Regions from separate parts of the Enterobacter sp. genome, predicted to be linked through region 1. Evidence: predicted binding sites of a transcription regulator. Region 1 holds the regulator's gene; the other holds the start of a gene.

The links. Region 1 encodes CRP, which controls carbon source genes, mostly activating them, when cyclic AMP is high. Its sites were predicted from a motif close to ATGTGANNNNNNTCACAT; they were not measured.
Region 2: focA (formate transporter FocA) is a predicted target of CRP. The motif match lies at 5,243-5,260, and genes of this name have one in related genera.

What each region holds. Positions count from the first base shown of each region.
Region 1 is NZ_CDRQYH010000005.1:94,404-102,240, reverse strand. Features, by position in the region: gene ACWYRJ_RS03265 (ABC transporter ATP-binding protein) at 120-2,024, shown strand; gene ACWYRJ_RS03260 (hydrolase) at 2,137-3,159, shown strand; gene ACWYRJ_RS03255 (YheU family protein) at 3,156-3,374, shown strand; gene ACWYRJ_RS03250 (phosphoribulokinase) at 3,405-4,274, shown strand; gene ACWYRJ_RS03245 (OsmC family protein) at 4,341-4,745, opposite strand; gene crp (cAMP-activated global transcriptional regulator CRP) at 5,057-5,689, shown strand; gene ACWYRJ_RS03235 (YccS/YhfK family putative transporter) at 5,747-7,834, shown strand; gene argD (bifunctional acetylornithine/succinyldiaminopimelate transaminase) at 7,831-7,837, opposite strand, start outside.
Region 2 is NZ_CDRQYH010000089.1:9-7,845, reverse strand. Features, by position in the region: gene aroA (3-phosphoshikimate 1-carboxyvinyltransferase) at 1-1,011, opposite strand, end outside; gene serC (3-phosphoserine/phosphohydroxythreonine transaminase) at 1,081-2,169, opposite strand; gene ACWYRJ_RS18710 (DUF421 domain-containing protein) at 2,332-3,024, opposite strand; gene ycaO (30S ribosomal protein S12 methylthiotransferase accessory factor YcaO) at 3,152-4,912, shown strand; gene focA (formate transporter FocA) at 5,319-6,176, shown strand; partial or broken gene pflB (formate C-acetyltransferase) at 6,228-7,837, shown strand, end outside.

The DNA.
Region 1 (7,837 bases):
TTTCTGTTTTTGTGTATCGTTGTTGTTTTGGGCTACCATGGCGGCCCGGTGCGGAAAATGGCCCACACCTTACATTATCATAATGACAAATTAACATAGTCGGAACATACGGCGCTTCTATGATTGTTTTCTCCTCGTTACAAATTCGTCGCGGCGTGCGCGTCCTGCTGGATAACGCCACTGCTACCATCAACCCGGGCCAGAAAGTGGGTCTGGTCGGCAAAAACGGCTGTGGTAAATCCACCCTGCTGGCGCTGCTGAAAAACGAGATTAGCGCGGATGGCGGTAACTTCACCTTCCCGGGGAACTGGCAGCTCGCCTGGGTGAACCAGGAGACGCCCGCGCTGAGCGAACCGGCACTCGACTATGTTATCGACGGCGATCGTGAGTACCGTAAGCTCGAAGCGGAACTTAACGCCGCTAACGAGCGCAACGACGGCCACGCCATCGCCACCGTTCACGGCAAGCTGGACGCCATTGACGCGTGGACCATTCGCTCCCGCGCCTCCAGCCTGCTGCACGGCCTGGGCTTCAGCAATGAACAGCTGGAACGCCCGGTCAGCGACTTCTCCGGCGGCTGGCGTATGCGCCTCAACCTGGCGCAGGCGCTGATCTGCCGCTCTGACCTGCTGCTGCTCGATGAACCGACTAACCACCTCGATCTCGATGCGGTTATTTGGCTGGAGAAGTGGCTCAAGAGCTATCAGGGCACTCTGATTCTGATCTCCCACGACCGAGACTTCCTCGACCCGGTGGTGGATAAAATCATTCATATCGAACAGCAAACGATGTTCGAGTACACCGGCAACTACAGCTCCTTCGAGCGCCAGCGCGCGACGCGCCTTGCCCAGCAGCAGTCCATGTACGAAAGCCAGCAGCAGCGCGTGGCGCACCTGCAGAGCTTCGTGGATCGCTTCAAGGCCAAAGCCTCAAAAGCGAAGCAGGCCCAGAGCCGCATCAAGATGCTGGAACGCATGGAGATGATCGCCCCGGCGCACGTCGACAACCCGTTCCATTTCAGCTTCCGCGCCCCGGAAAGCCTGCCGAACCCGCTGCTGAAGATGGAAAAAGTCAGCGCGGGCTATGCCGACCGCATTATTCTCGACTCCATCAAGCTCAACCTGGTGCCGGGTTCACGTATTGGTCTGCTGGGACGCAACGGTGCCGGTAAATCGACGCTGATCAAACTGCTGGCGGGCGAGCTTAACCCGGTCAAGGGTGAAATTGGCCTGGCGAAGGGCATCAAGCTGGGTTACTTCGCCCAGCATCAGCTGGAATTTTTACGCGCGGATGAATCCCCGATTCAGCACCTCGCGCGTCTGGCGCCGCAGGAGATGGAGCAGAAGCTGCGCGACTACCTCGGCGGCTTCGGCTTCCAGGGCGATAAGGTCACTGAAAACACCGAGCGCTTCTCCGGGGGCGAAAAAGCCCGTCTGGTGCTGGCGCTGATCGTCTGGCAGCGTCCGAACCTGCTGCTACTCGATGAACCGACCAACCACCTGGATCTCGATATGCGTCAGGCGCTGACCGAAGCGCTGATTGAGTTCGAAGGCGCGCTGGTTGTGGTTTCGCACGACCGTCACCTGATCCGCTCCACCACGGACGATCTCTACTTAGTGCACGATGGCAAAGTGGAACCGTTCGATGGCGATCTGGAAGACTACCAGCAGTGGCTGACGGACGTGCAGAAGCAGGAGAACCAGCCGGAAGAGTCAGCGAAAGACAACGCCAACAGCGCGCAGGCACGTAAAGACCAGAAGCGCCGTGAAGCGGAGCTGCGCACCCAGACGCAGCCGCTGCGTAAAGAGATAGCCCGTCTCGAAAAAGAGATGGAAAAGCTCAACGCCACGCTTGCCGATGTTGAAGAGAAGCTCGGCGACAGCGGCCTGTATGACCAGAGCCGTAAAGCTGAACTGACGGACTGCCTGCAAACCCAGGCGAAGACCAAATCCAGCCTTGAAGAGTGTGAGATAGCGTGGCTCGACGCGCAGGAACAGCTGGAAGCGATGCTGCAGGCTGACTGACCTGTTTACCCCGTTTTAAGAACAGAATCCGTACCGGGTTCGGAAATCCAGCTTAAACGGGGTACAATTCGGAAAGTATCGTAAATTTCCGACAAGAATCAGCATCGCGCTTATGACCCAAATCATTCCATCAGACTTCGACATTGCGGCCGAAGACAGCACTGAGTTCGTGCCTATGCGCGGCGTGGCCAATCCCCATTTGCAGACCATGCTGCCACGACTGATCCGCCGCAAGGTTCAGTTCACCCCGCACTGGCAACGGCTTGACCTGCCAGACGGTGATTTTCTGGATCTCGCCTGGAGCGAAGCGCCGGAACAGGCTCGCCATAAGCCGCGTCTGGTGGTCTTTCACGGTCTGGAAGGCAGCCTGCACAGCCCGTATGCCCATGGGCTAATTGAAGCGGCAAAAGCGCGCGGCTGGCTCGGCGTGGTGATGCATTTTCGCGGCTGTAGCGGCGAACCGAATCGTCAGAAACGCATTTATCACTCGGGTGAAACAGAAGACGGGACGTGGTTTTTACACTGGCTGCGGGAAAATTATGGCACCGTGCCAACGGCCGCCGTGGGCTACTCGCTGGGCGGCAATATGCTGGCCTGTCTGCTGGCCAAAGAGGGCGAAAGCGTGCCGCTGGAGGCCGCCGTCATTGTCTCCGCGCCGTTTATGCTCGAGCAGTGCAGCTACCATATGGATAAAGGCTTCTCCCGCGTCTACCAGCGTTACCTCCTCAACCTCCTGAAGGCCAACGCGGCACGTAAACTGAAGGCCTACCCGGATACCCTGCCGGTCAGCCTGCGCCAGCTGAAAAAGGTACGCCGCATTCGCGAGTTCGACGACCTGATCACCGCGAAAATTCACGGCTTCGCCGATGCGATTGACTATTATCGTCAGTGCAGCGCCATGCCGCTGCTCAGCAAGATCACGCAGCCAACGCTGATTATTCATGCCAAAGATGACCCGTTTATGGATCATCACTCGATTCCCGCGCAGGAATTCCTGCCCGACAACGTTCACTATCAGTTGACCGAGCACGGCGGCCACGTCGGGTTTATCGGCGGCACGCTGCGCCGCCCGAAAATGTGGCTTGAGGCGCGTATTCCTGACTGGCTAACCCCTTATCTTGACGGTGCAAAATGATTATTCCCTGGCAGGATCTGGCTCCCGAAACGCTCGATAATCTGATTGAAAGCTTTGTATTACGCGAAGGCACCGATTATGGTGAACAGGAACGCTCGCTTGAGCAAAAGGTCAACGATGTAAAGCGCCAGCTGAAAAGCGGCGACGTGGTGCTGGTGTGGTCAGAACTGCATGAGACGGTCAATATCATGCCCCGCAACGCGTTTCACGGCTGATCTTCCACCCTTTTCAGTCAGGGAGTTGCTATGTCTGCCAGACATCCGGTTATTGCCGTTACGGGATCGAGTGGTGCGGGAACCACCACCACAAGCCTCGCATTTCGCAAGATTTTCGCCCAGCTGAATCTCCGTGCGGCGGAGGTCGAGGGCGACAGCTTTCACCGCTACACGCGTCCGGAAATGGACATGGCCATCCGTAAGGCGCGCGATCTGGGTAAACACATCAGCTACTTCGGCCCGGAGGCCAACGACTTCGGCCTGCTGGAACAAACCTTTATCGAGTACGGTCAGAGCGGCAAAGGGCAGTCCCGCAAGTATCTGCATACCTATGATGAAGCCGTTCCCTGGAATCAGGTGCCGGGAACTTTTACCCCATGGCAACCGCTGCCGGAACCCACTGACGTCCTGTTTTACGAAGGATTACACGGCGGCGTGGTCACCCCGCAACACGACGTGGCGCGCCACGTGGACCTGCTGGTCGGTGTGGTCCCTATCGTGAACCTGGAGTGGATCCAGAAGCTGACGCGCGACATGAGCGAACGTGGCCATTCGCGAGAGGCGGTAATGGACTCGGTGGTACGCTCCATGGAAGATTACATCAACTTCCTGACGCCGCAGTTCTCCCGCACCCATATCAACTTCCAGCGCGTGCCGACGGTGGATACCTCCAACCCGTTTGCCGCCAAAAGTATCCCATCCCTGGATGAGAGCTTTGTGGTGATTCATTTCCGCAATCTCGAAGGCATTGATTACCCCTGGCTACTGGCCATGCTGCAGGGCTCGTTTATTTCGCACATGAATACACTGGTCGTACCGGGCGGAAAAATGGGGCTGGCGATGGAGCTCATCATGACGCCGCTGGTGGAGCGACTGATGGAAGGGAAACAGATTGCGTGAGCATGTTCCCTCTCCCTGTGGGAGAGGGTTAGGGTGAGGGCATCAACACGCACGATGCCCCATCAATCAAGCCTCGATCACTTCATACGAATGCGTGATTTTTACCGCTTTCTCCAGCATTAACGCTACAGAGCAGTACTTCTCCGCAGACAGGTCCACCGCACGTGAAACCGCCGCATCTTTCAGTTCTTTACCCGTGACCACAAAGTGCAGGTTAATATGAGTGAACAGACGTGGCGCCTCTTCACGACGTTCTGAGGTGAGTTTAACCTCACAATCCGTCACGTCATGACGACCTTTTTGCAGAATCGACACCACGTCAATGGCGCTGCATCCGCCTGCCGCCATCAGCACCATTTCCATTGGGCTTGGCGCTTTATCGCCGGAGTTACCGTCCATTAAAATCTGGTGCCCTGACGCGGACTCGCCCAGGAACGTTAAACCTTCAACCCATTTCACGCGCGCTTGCATATTCTTAAACTCCAACGTTGCATTTTTGGTGACAGATTACGCGTGCGTTACATTTCTCGCAATGGAAGGCGACCTGCATCATGCTGAAGCGAGACACCAGGAGACACGCGGCGAAAGCTATGCTAAAACACTCTGGATGCTACAGTAATACATTGACGTTACACATGTATGCAGAGGACATCAAACTTTACTGGCTGCGAAACGTTACGGTAGCCGACTTCCCAGGGTATGGGTAAGAATTCGATTGCAACCCCAGAGTCCGGATGCATCTGATGACTCTGGTGACAGCTTATAACAGAGGATAACAGCGCATGGTGCTTGGCAAACCGCAAACAGACCCGACTCTCGAATGGTTCTTGTCTCATTGCCACATTCATAAGTACCCATCTAAGAGCACGCTGATTCACCAGGGTGAAAAAGCGGAAACGTTGTATTACATCGTTAAAGGCTCGGTGGCAGTGCTGATCAAAGATGAAGAAGGGAAAGAGATGATCCTTTCTTATCTGAACCAGGGCGATTTCATCGGTGAACTGGGCCTGTTTGAAGAGGGCCAGGAACGTAGCGCCTGGGTTCGAGCAAAGACAGCATGTGAAGTGGCTGAAATTTCTTACAAGAAGTTCCGTCAGCTGATTCAGGTTAACCCTGACATCCTGATGCGTCTTTCTTCCCAGATGGCGCGCCGTCTGCAGGTCACCTCAGAGAAAGTGGGTAACCTCGCCTTCCTGGACGTTACCGGCCGTATCGCGCAGACCCTGCTGAACCTGGCGAAACAGCCAGACGCCATGACCCACCCGGACGGCATGCAAATTAAAATTACCCGTCAGGAAATTGGTCAGATCGTCGGTTGCTCCCGTGAAACAGTGGGCCGTATCCTGAAAATGCTGGAAGATCAAAACCTGATCTCCGCCCACGGTAAAACCATCGTGGTCTACGGAACGCGTTAATTCCGCTTAAACGGCGTGCCATCGCCAGGTGTCACGCCGTTTTTGTCTCTATTCCCCATGTGGCGCAGGCTGATCTATCACCCGGAAGTTAACTACGCACTGCGACAAACGCTGGTGTTGTGTCTTCCTGTGGCCATAGGTCTGATCCTCGGACATCTTCAGCAGGGCCTGCTGTTTTCCCTCGTGCCCGCCTGCTGCAACATCGCCGGTCTGGACACGCCGCATAAGCGCTTTTTCAAACGCCTGATCGTTGGCGGCTGCCTGTTTGCGGGCTGTAGCCTCGCCGTACAGCTTTTACTGGCTCGTGATATCCCGCTGCCGCTGATCCTGACCGTGCTGGCGATGACCCTCGGCGTCACGGCGGAAATCAGTTCGCTGCACGCTCGCCTGCTTCCCGCGTCGCTGATTGCGGCCATCTTCACGCTGAGTCTCGCCGGGAATATGCCGGTGTGGGAGCCGCTGCTGATCTACGCTCTGGGGACGCTGTGGTACGGGCTGTTTAACTGGTTTTGGTTCTGGCTGTGGCGGGAACAGCCGCTGCGCGAATCCCTGAGCCTGCTCTATGTGCAGCTTGCGGATTACTGCGAGGCCAAATACACCCTGCTCACTCAGCATACCGATCCGGAAAAATCCTTACCGCCGCTGCTGACGCGCCAGCAGAAGGTGGTGGATCTCATAAGCCAGTGCTATCAGCAGCTACACATGCTCACCGCCAACAAGAATCACGAATACAAACGGCTGCTGCGCACCTTCCAGGTCGGGCTCGATCTGCAGGAACATATCTCCGTTAGCCTTCATCATCCGCAGGAGGTGCAAAAGCTGGTCGAGCGCAGCCACGCCGAAGCGGTGATCCGCTGGAACGCGCAGTCCGTCTCCGCACGCCTGCGGGTGCTGGCCGATGATATTCTCTATCACCGCTACCCCACGCGCTTTAACATGGATAAACAGCTCGGCGCGCTGGAGAAAATCGCCCGCCAGCATCCGGATAACCCGGTCGGACAGTTTGCCGCCTGGCACTTCAGCCGCATCGCCCGGGTGTTGCGCACCCAGCGTCCGCTTTATCCACGAGACCTGATGGCGGATAAGCAAAAACGGCTGCCGTTATTGCCCGCGCTCAAAAGCTATCTTTCTTTTAAATCTTCCGCCCTGCGCAACGCCGCAAGGATTAGCGTGATGCTCAGTACCGCCAGCCTGATGGGCATGGCGCTGCATCTGCCGAAGCCCTACTGGATCTTAATGACCGTGCTGTTTGTCACCCAGAACGGCTACGGTGCCACGCGGGTGCGTATTCTGCACCGGGCGGGCGGCACCATGGCCGGACTGATCATTGCGGGCGTGACGCTGCACTTCCACGTGCCGGAAGGCTATACCCTTGCAGGGATGCTGGCGATCACGCTGGTGAGCTATCTAATTATCCGCAAAAACTACGGCTGGGCGATGGTGGGCTTTACGGTGACGGCGGTATATACCCTGCAGCTGCTTACGCTCAATGGCGAACAGTTTATTGTCGCCAGGCTGATTGATACTCTGATCGGCTGCCTGATTGCCTTTGGCGGCATGGTCTGGCTCTGGCCGCAATGGCAGAGCGGGCTGCTGAGACAGAACGCCCACGACGCGCTGGAGGCCGACCAGCAGGCCATTCGCCTGATCCTGAGCGACGACCCGCAGCCGTCCCCGCTGGCGTATCAGCGCATGAAGGTCAACCAGGCGCACAACGCCCTTTTCAACTCGCTCAACCAGGCGATGCAGGAGCCAGGCTTTAACTCGCACTATCTTGCCGATATGAAGCTCTGGGTGACGCACAGCCAGTTTATCGTCGAGCACATTAACGCCATGACCACGCTGGCGCGCGAGCACACGATGCTGACGCCGGACCTGGCGCAGCGCTATCTGCAGTCATGTGAAATTGCGTTGCAGAGGTGCCAGCAGCGCCTGGAGTATGACGCGCCGGGCGAGTCGGGAGACTCAAACATTCTGGAAGCGCCGGAGACGTTGACCCACGGGCCAATGAGCACGCTGGAGCAGCACTTGCAGCGCGTGCTGGGGCATCTGAACACCATGCACACCATTTCGTCGGTGGCATGGCGTCAGCGTCCGCATCACGGCATTTGGTTAACGCGCCGGTTGAAACGAACCGAATATTAGCCT
Region 2 (7,837 bases), on a different contig from region 1:
CCAGTTGTAGATATTACGCAGCGTGGTGGTGCCTTTTGCAAACAGCGCCGCAGTGGCAATGGTCATCGCCGCATCCGGAATATGGTTCATGTCCATGTCGATGGCCTTCAGATCGCCATGGGTACAGGCGATGAAGTCATCACCCCAGGTCACAACCGCGCCCATTTTTTCCAGCACGTCCGCAAAACGGATGTCGCCCTGCACGCTATTGCGACCAATACCGGTGACCTTCACGGTACCGCCTTTGATCGCGCCCGCAGCCAGGAAGTAAGAAGCCGACGAAGCGTCGCCTTCAACCAGATAGCTGCCCGGAGACTGGTACTGCTGTGCCCCACGCACCACGAAGCGCTGATAAGACTGGTTTTCCACCTCGACACCGAAGGTTTTCATCAGGTGCAGCGTGATATCAATATAAGGTTTGGAGACCAGCTCGCCTTTAATCGTAATAACCGTATCCTGCGGTGCCAGCGGCGCGGTCATCAGCAGTGCCGTCAGGAACTGGCTGGAGACGCTGCCGTCAACCTCGACGTGACCGCCGTTAAAACCACCGCGCAGACGCAGTGGCGGATAGTTTTCCTGCTCCAGATACTCAACCTGCGCGCCGCCCTGACGCAGTGCATCCACCAGATGGCCAATCGGACGCTCTTTCATGCGAGGTTCGCCGGTCAGCACAATGTTGTTGCGCCCAAGACACAGGGCCGCCGCCAGCGGACGCATCGCGGTACCCGCATTGCCCAGAAACAGCTCAAGCTCTTCATCCGTCTGCAGCGCGCCGCCGCTGCCGGTCACTTCGCAGCGGGTACGATCGTCGGAGAGAATGTAATGAACACCCAACGCTTTCAGCGCATTGAGCATATGGCGTACGTCATCGCTGTCCAGCAGGTTTGTAAGGACGGTGGTGCCGTTTGCCAGTGCTGCCAGCAGTAGAGCGCGGTTCGAGACACTTTTTGAACCAGGCAGATTAATGGTGCCATCTACCCGCGCGATAGGTTGTAACGTCAGGGATTCCATGAAAACTTAACTCTCAACTCAACATAATAAAAACCCCGCAGCAGGGCTACGGGGGTGAAAACAGCGCTATTAACCGTGGCGACGTTCGAAGTCGATCATGAAATCTGTCAGAGCTTTAACGCCTTCCAGCGGCATCGCGTTATAGATGGAGGCACGCATGCCGCCAACGACACGGTGACCTTTGAGCGAATGCAGGCCTGCCGCGAAGGACTCTTCAAGGAACACTTTATCCAGGCTGCTGTCCGCCAGCTGGAACGGCACGTTCATCCGGGAACGGTTAGCTTTCGCCACATCGTTGCGATAGAAATCGCTTTTGTCGATCACGCCATACAGCAGTTCTGCTTTCTGCTGATTCACCTTGTCCATCTGCGCCACGCCGCCGTTTTGCTTCAGCCATTTGAAGACCAGGCCGGAAAGGTACCAGGCAAACGTCGGTGGGGTGTTGAACATAGAATCGTTGTCGTTCAGCACGGTGTAATCAAGAATCGACGGGCAGGATGTATGTGCTTTACCCAGCAGGTCTTCACGCACGACGACGATAGTCAAACCGGCCGGACCGATATTTTTCTGCGCGCCCGCATAGATAACGCCGTAGCGGCTGACATCAATTGGCGCAGACAGAATGGTGGAGGAGAAGTCGGCGGCAACCACGACATCGCTGCCGAAGTTTGGCGTCTCGTCGATGGCAATCCCGTCAATGGTTTCGTTCGGGCAGTAGTGCAGGTACGCTGCGTTATCAGAAAGCTGCCACTCGCTCATTGGCTTCACGGCGCGCAGGCCATCAACGGTCACTTTTGCGTCGATAACATTCGGCGTGCAGTATTTATGCGCTTCTTTAACGGCGCTTGCCGCCCAGTATCCTGCATCAACGTAGTCTGCCGTCGTTTTGTCACCGAGGATATTCAGCGGAACGCCTGCAAACTGGCCGCGTCCACCGCCGTGGCAGAACAATACTTTGTAGTTCGAGGGAATATTCAGCAGATCGCGAAAATCCTTTTCTGCCTCTTCGGCCACCTGAATAAACTCTTTACCACGGTGGCTGATTTCCATCACCGACGTACCGAGACCGTTCCAGTCACAGAGTTCCTGTTGAGCCTGTTTAAGCACGTCTGCCGGTAACATTGCCGGACCTGAACTGAAATTAAAGACTTGAGCCATTTCCCCTCACCACGCTAAAAGCCATAAGTTATAACTGTGGATATCGGTTTTATCATTCAGTGACACGCGCCGCAATGTCTAAAACTTATGACCCGTGAAATGTGCCCCGCGTCACACAAAACAATCTGCCGCCTCGCCATGACAAAACCGACAAAATGGCTGTCAGGTGATGCGTTTGGCCCGGCTAACCTTCGTCCATTCCGGATTTGCACAGCGGGGGCATAATTGACGATCCCCCGGCTGCATCGCGAGCACATGGCTACATCTCACGCAGGCATACTCGCCTGACTCAGGTACGGTTCTGAAACGCTCGATCAGCATATCCGGCAGGATACACAGTCCCGGCTTCACCTCGTCGTCAGAATAGTAATAGACGCTGATCTGCCCGTTGGTCTCCATGATCGCCAGACGCACCTGCCCGAGCTGTTCAACGCTATTCAGTCGTAGCTCCATAAAGAACTCAAACTCGGTCATATTGGCGCTTTGTACATTTTCCCAGGCCAACTGCCCGTCCTCGACGATAACGACCGGCTTCCCCTCAAGCAGATCTTCCAGCTTTTCGCTTTTCGACATCAGCCACATGACAAGGCGATAAAGAAGCGCCAGTGAAACAAAAACGATAAACACCGGCACCATCGGCACATCATCATAGAAGGCGACATCCCCCGCCGCTGAACCCAGCGTCAGGATGATCAACACCTCAAAGAGCGACATCTGCCGTACGCCGCGACGGCCGGTGATTTTAAGAAACAGGAAGACAAGTACGAAGGTATACAGGCTGCGCAGCGCCACTTCGCCCAGAAATTCAGGAGGAACTTTATCAAACGCCATCCGCTGGAGATCAAATGCTTTCATTTTTCTATGCCTTAACAGTCAGTTACTGCCACTAAGCATAGCCCAGCCATTTATTTTCGCCGAAGATAGCACCCGTCACGCAAAACCCGTATCATTGCGCGCTTTACGTACGATAAAAGTGAACGCCATGACTCAAACGTTTATCCCCGGCAAAGATGCCGCTCTGGAAGATTCCATCGCTCGCTTCCAGCAGAAACTGACCGACCTGGGTTTTAACATCGAAGAAGCCTCCTGGCTCAATCCGGTGCCTCACGTCTGGTCCGTGCATATTCGCGATAAAGACTGTGCCCTGTGCTTTACCAACGGTAAAGGCGCGACAAAAAAAGCGGCACTGGCCTCTGCGCTGGGTGAGTATTTTGAGCGTCTGTCCACCAACTATTTCTTCGCTGACTTCTGGCTGGGCGAGACTATCGCTAACGGCCCGTTCGTTCACTATCCAAATGAAAAATGGTTCCCGCTGACCGAAGACGACGAACTGCCGGAAGGTATTCTCGACTCACGCCTGCGTGCCTTCTACGATCCAGACAACGAACTGACCGCCAGCATGCTGATCGATCTGCAGTCTGGCAATGAAGACCGTGGGATCTGCGCCCTGCCGTTCACCCGCCAGTCTGACGAGCAGACCGTTTATATTCCGATGAACATCGTCGGCAACCTGTATGTGTCCAACGGTATGTCCGCCGGTAACACCCGCAATGAAGCGCGCGTGCAGGGTCTGTCCGAAGTCTTTGAACGCCACATTAAAAACCGCATCATCGCCGAATCCATTAGCCTGCCTGAAATTCCGGCCGACGTGCTGGCGCGCTACCCGGGCGTAGTGGAGTCCATCGCTAAGCTGGAAGCAGAAGGTTTCCCAATCTTTGCCTATGACGGCTCGCTGGGCGGTAAGTACCCGGTTATCTGCGTCGTGCTGTTCAACCCGACAAACGGCACCTGTTTCGCCTCCTTCGGCGCGCACCCTGACTTCGGCGTGGCGCTGGAACGCACCGTCACCGAGCTGCTGCAGGGCCGTAGCCTGAAAGATCTCGACGTATTCACCCCGCCAACGTTTGACGATGAAGAGGTGGCTGAACATACCAACCTCGAAACCCACTTCATTGACTCCAGCGGTTTGATCTCCTGGGATATGTTCAAACAGGACGCAGACTATCCGTTCGTGGACTGGAGCTTTGCAGGGACAACGGAAGAAGAGTTCGCGACGCTGATGGCGATTTTCAAAGCCGAAGACCAGGACGTCTATATCGCCGACTACGAGCACCTGGGCGTCTATGCATGCCGCATTATTGTTCCCGGCATGTCCGACATCTACCCTGCAGAAGATCTGTGGCTGGCGAATAACAGCATGGGTGCACATCTGCGCGAAACGCTGCTGGCTCTGCCTGGCAGCGAGTGGGAAAAAGAAGATTATCTGAACCTGATCGCCCAACTGGACGAGGAAGGCCACGATGACTTCACCCGCGTACGCGAACTCCTGGGTCTGGCGACCGGTAAAGATAACGGCTGGTATACCCTGCGTATCGGTGAACTGAAAGCGATGCTGGCCCTGGCGGGTGGCGACCTGGATCAGGCCCTGGCCTGGACCGAGTGGACCATGGAGTTCAACCAGTCGGTCTTCTCTGCCGAGCGCACCAACTATTACCGTTGCCTGCAAACCCTGCTGCTGCTGGCACAGGAAGAGGATCGCGAACCGCTGCAATACCTGAATGCTTTCGTGCGCATGTACGGTGCTGAGGCTGTAGAAGCAGCCAGCGCGGCCCTGAGCGGTGAAGCGCCGTTCTATGGCCTGCAGGCTGTTGATAGCGATCTGAAAGCCTTCCCGGCGCACCAGTCGCTGCTGAAGGCCTACGAAAAACTGCAGAAAGCAAAAGCCGCTTACTGGTCAAAATAAGCGCACATAACATTATCAGCAGTAGGCGTATTCAATCGTCTGGGCTATATTACGGGGCAATTTCATTGCCCCGTTTTTTATTTTCTTCGGCAATGACTGTTGATTGTAATAATAAAGTTAAACATGGGTAAATATAATAATATTTACCTGGGCTTTACTGTTACTTTTTATGGTAAATACTCCATATTAATTAACTGTATCCGAGGTGGCTGAACGAAAAAATTCAACTCTTTTCATAACTTTTAAAATTTATTTTTATACGGATAATCAAACACTTACTCCGCATTTGCTGTAAATCCATACACACTGCGGGCCTATAAGCCAGGCGAGATATGATCTATATCAATTTCTCTTCTATAATGCTTTGTTAGTATCTCGTCGCCGACTTAATAAAGAGAGAGTTAGTGTGAAAGCTGACAACCCTTTTGATCTTTTACTCCCTGCTGCGATGGCCAAAGTTGCCGAAGAAGCGGGTGTCTATAAAGCAACGAAACACCCGATGAAGACGTTCTATCTGGCGATCACGGCTGGTGTGTTCATCTCTATCGCTTTCGTCTTCTACATCACCGCCACCACCGGTACTGCCGGAATGCCTTTCGGTATGGCCAAACTGATTGGCGGCATTTGTTTCTCACTGGGTCTGATTCTCTGCGTCATCTGCGGCGCCGACCTCTTCACCTCAACGGTGCTGATTGTCGTGGCAAAGGCTAGCGGAAGAATTACCTGGGGTCAGCTGGCACGTAACTGGCTTAATGTTTACGTGGGTAACCTGGTTGGCTGTCTGCTCTTTGTTTTGTTGATGTGGCTTTCTGGCGAGTACATGACCGCCAACGGTGGCTGGGGCCTTAACGTCCTGCAAACCGCCGACCACAAAATGCACCACACATTTATCGAAGCCGTTGCTCTCGGCATCCTCGCTAACCTGATGGTCTGCCTGGCTGTATGGATGAGCTACTCGGGTCGTAGCCTGATGGACAAAGCCTTAATTATGGTTCTGCCGGTTGCGATGTTTGTTGCCAGCGGCTTTGAGCACAGTATCGCGAATATGTTCATGATCCCAATGGGCATTGTCATCCGCGACTTTGCGAGCCCGGAGTTCTGGACCGCAGTTGGTTCATCCCCGGAAAGTTTCTCACACCTGACTATTATGAATTTCATTACTGATAACCTGATCCCTGTCACTATCGGGAACATTATCGGTGGGGGTCTGTTAGTTGGGTTGACATACTGGGTCATTTACCTGCGTGGCGACGATCATCATTGATGGTTTTCTCAGGCAGTAAATAAAAAATCCACTTAAGAAGGTAGGTGTTACATGTCCGAGCTTAATGAAAAGTTAGCCACAGCCTGGGAAGGTTTTGCGAAAGGTGACTGGCAGAATGAAGTAAACGTACGTGACTTCATTCAGAAAAACTATACCCCGTATGAAGGTGACGAATCCTTCCTGGCTGGCGCAACTGACGCGACAACCAAGCTGTGGGACAGCGTAATGGAAGGCGTTAAACTGGAAAACCGCACTCACGCGCCAGTTGATTTTGACACCTCCGTTGCTTCCACCATCACTTCTCACGATGCTGGCTATATCAACAAAGCCCTTGAGAAAATCGTTGGTCTGCAGACTGAAGCACCACTGAAACGCGCAATCATCCCGTTTGGTGGTATTAAAATGGTTGAAGGTTCCTGCAAAGCGTATAACCGCGAGCTGGACCCAATGCTGAAAAAAATCTTCACCGAATACCGCAAAACCCACAACCAGGGCGTATTCGATGTTTACACCAAAGACATTCTGAACTGCCGTAAATCTGGCGTTCTGACTGGTCTGCCAGATGCGTATGGCCGTGGCCGTATCATCGGTGACTACCGTCGCGTTGCGCTGTACGGTATCGACTTCCTGATGAAAGACAAGTACGCGCAGTTTGTTTCCCTGCAGTCCGATCTGGAAAACGGCGTAAACCTGGAAGCGACTATCCGTCTGCGTGAAGAGATCGCTGAACAGCACCGCGCGCTGGGTCAGATCAAAGAGATGGCTGCTAAATACGGCTGCGATATCTCTGGTCCTGCTACCAACGCTCAGGAAGCTATCCAGTGGACCTACTTCGGCTACCTGGCCGCTGTTAAGTCTCAGAACGGCGCAGCAATGTCCTTCGGTCGCGTATCCACCTTCCTGGATGCTTACATCGAACGTGACCTGAAAGCAGGCAAAATCACCGAGCAAGACGCTCAGGAAATGATTGACCACCTGGTCATGAAACTGCGTATGGTTCGCTTCCTGCGTACTCCTGAATATGATGAACTGTTCTCTGGTGACCCAATCTGGGCAACAGAATCTATCGGCGGTATGGGCGTTGACGGCCGTACTCTGGTGACCAAAAACAGCTTCCGCTTCCTGAACACCCTGTACACCATGGGTCCTTCTCCGGAGCCGAACATCACCGTTCTGTGGTCTGAAAAACTGCCTCTGAACTTCAAGAAATTCGCCGCTAAAGTGTCCATCGATACCTCTTCTCTGCAGTACGAGAACGATGACCTGATGCGTCCGGACTTCAACAACGACGATTACGCTATCGCTTGCTGCGTAAGCCCAATGGTTGTTGGTAAACAAATGCAGTTCTTCGGTGCGCGTGCAAACCTGGCGAAAACCATGCTGTACGCTATCAATGGCGGCGTTGATGAAAAACTGAAAATGCAGGTTGGTCCTAAATCTGAGCCGATCAAAGGCGACGTTCTGAACTTCGACGAAGTCATTGACCGCATGGATCACTTCATGGACTGGCTGGCTAAGCAGTACGTCACTGCACTGAACGTTATCCACTACATGCACGACAAGTACAGCTACGAAGCCTCTCTGATGGCGCTGCACGACCGTGACGTTATCCGCACCATGGCGTGTGGTATCGCTGGTCTGTCCGTTGCTGCTGACTCCCT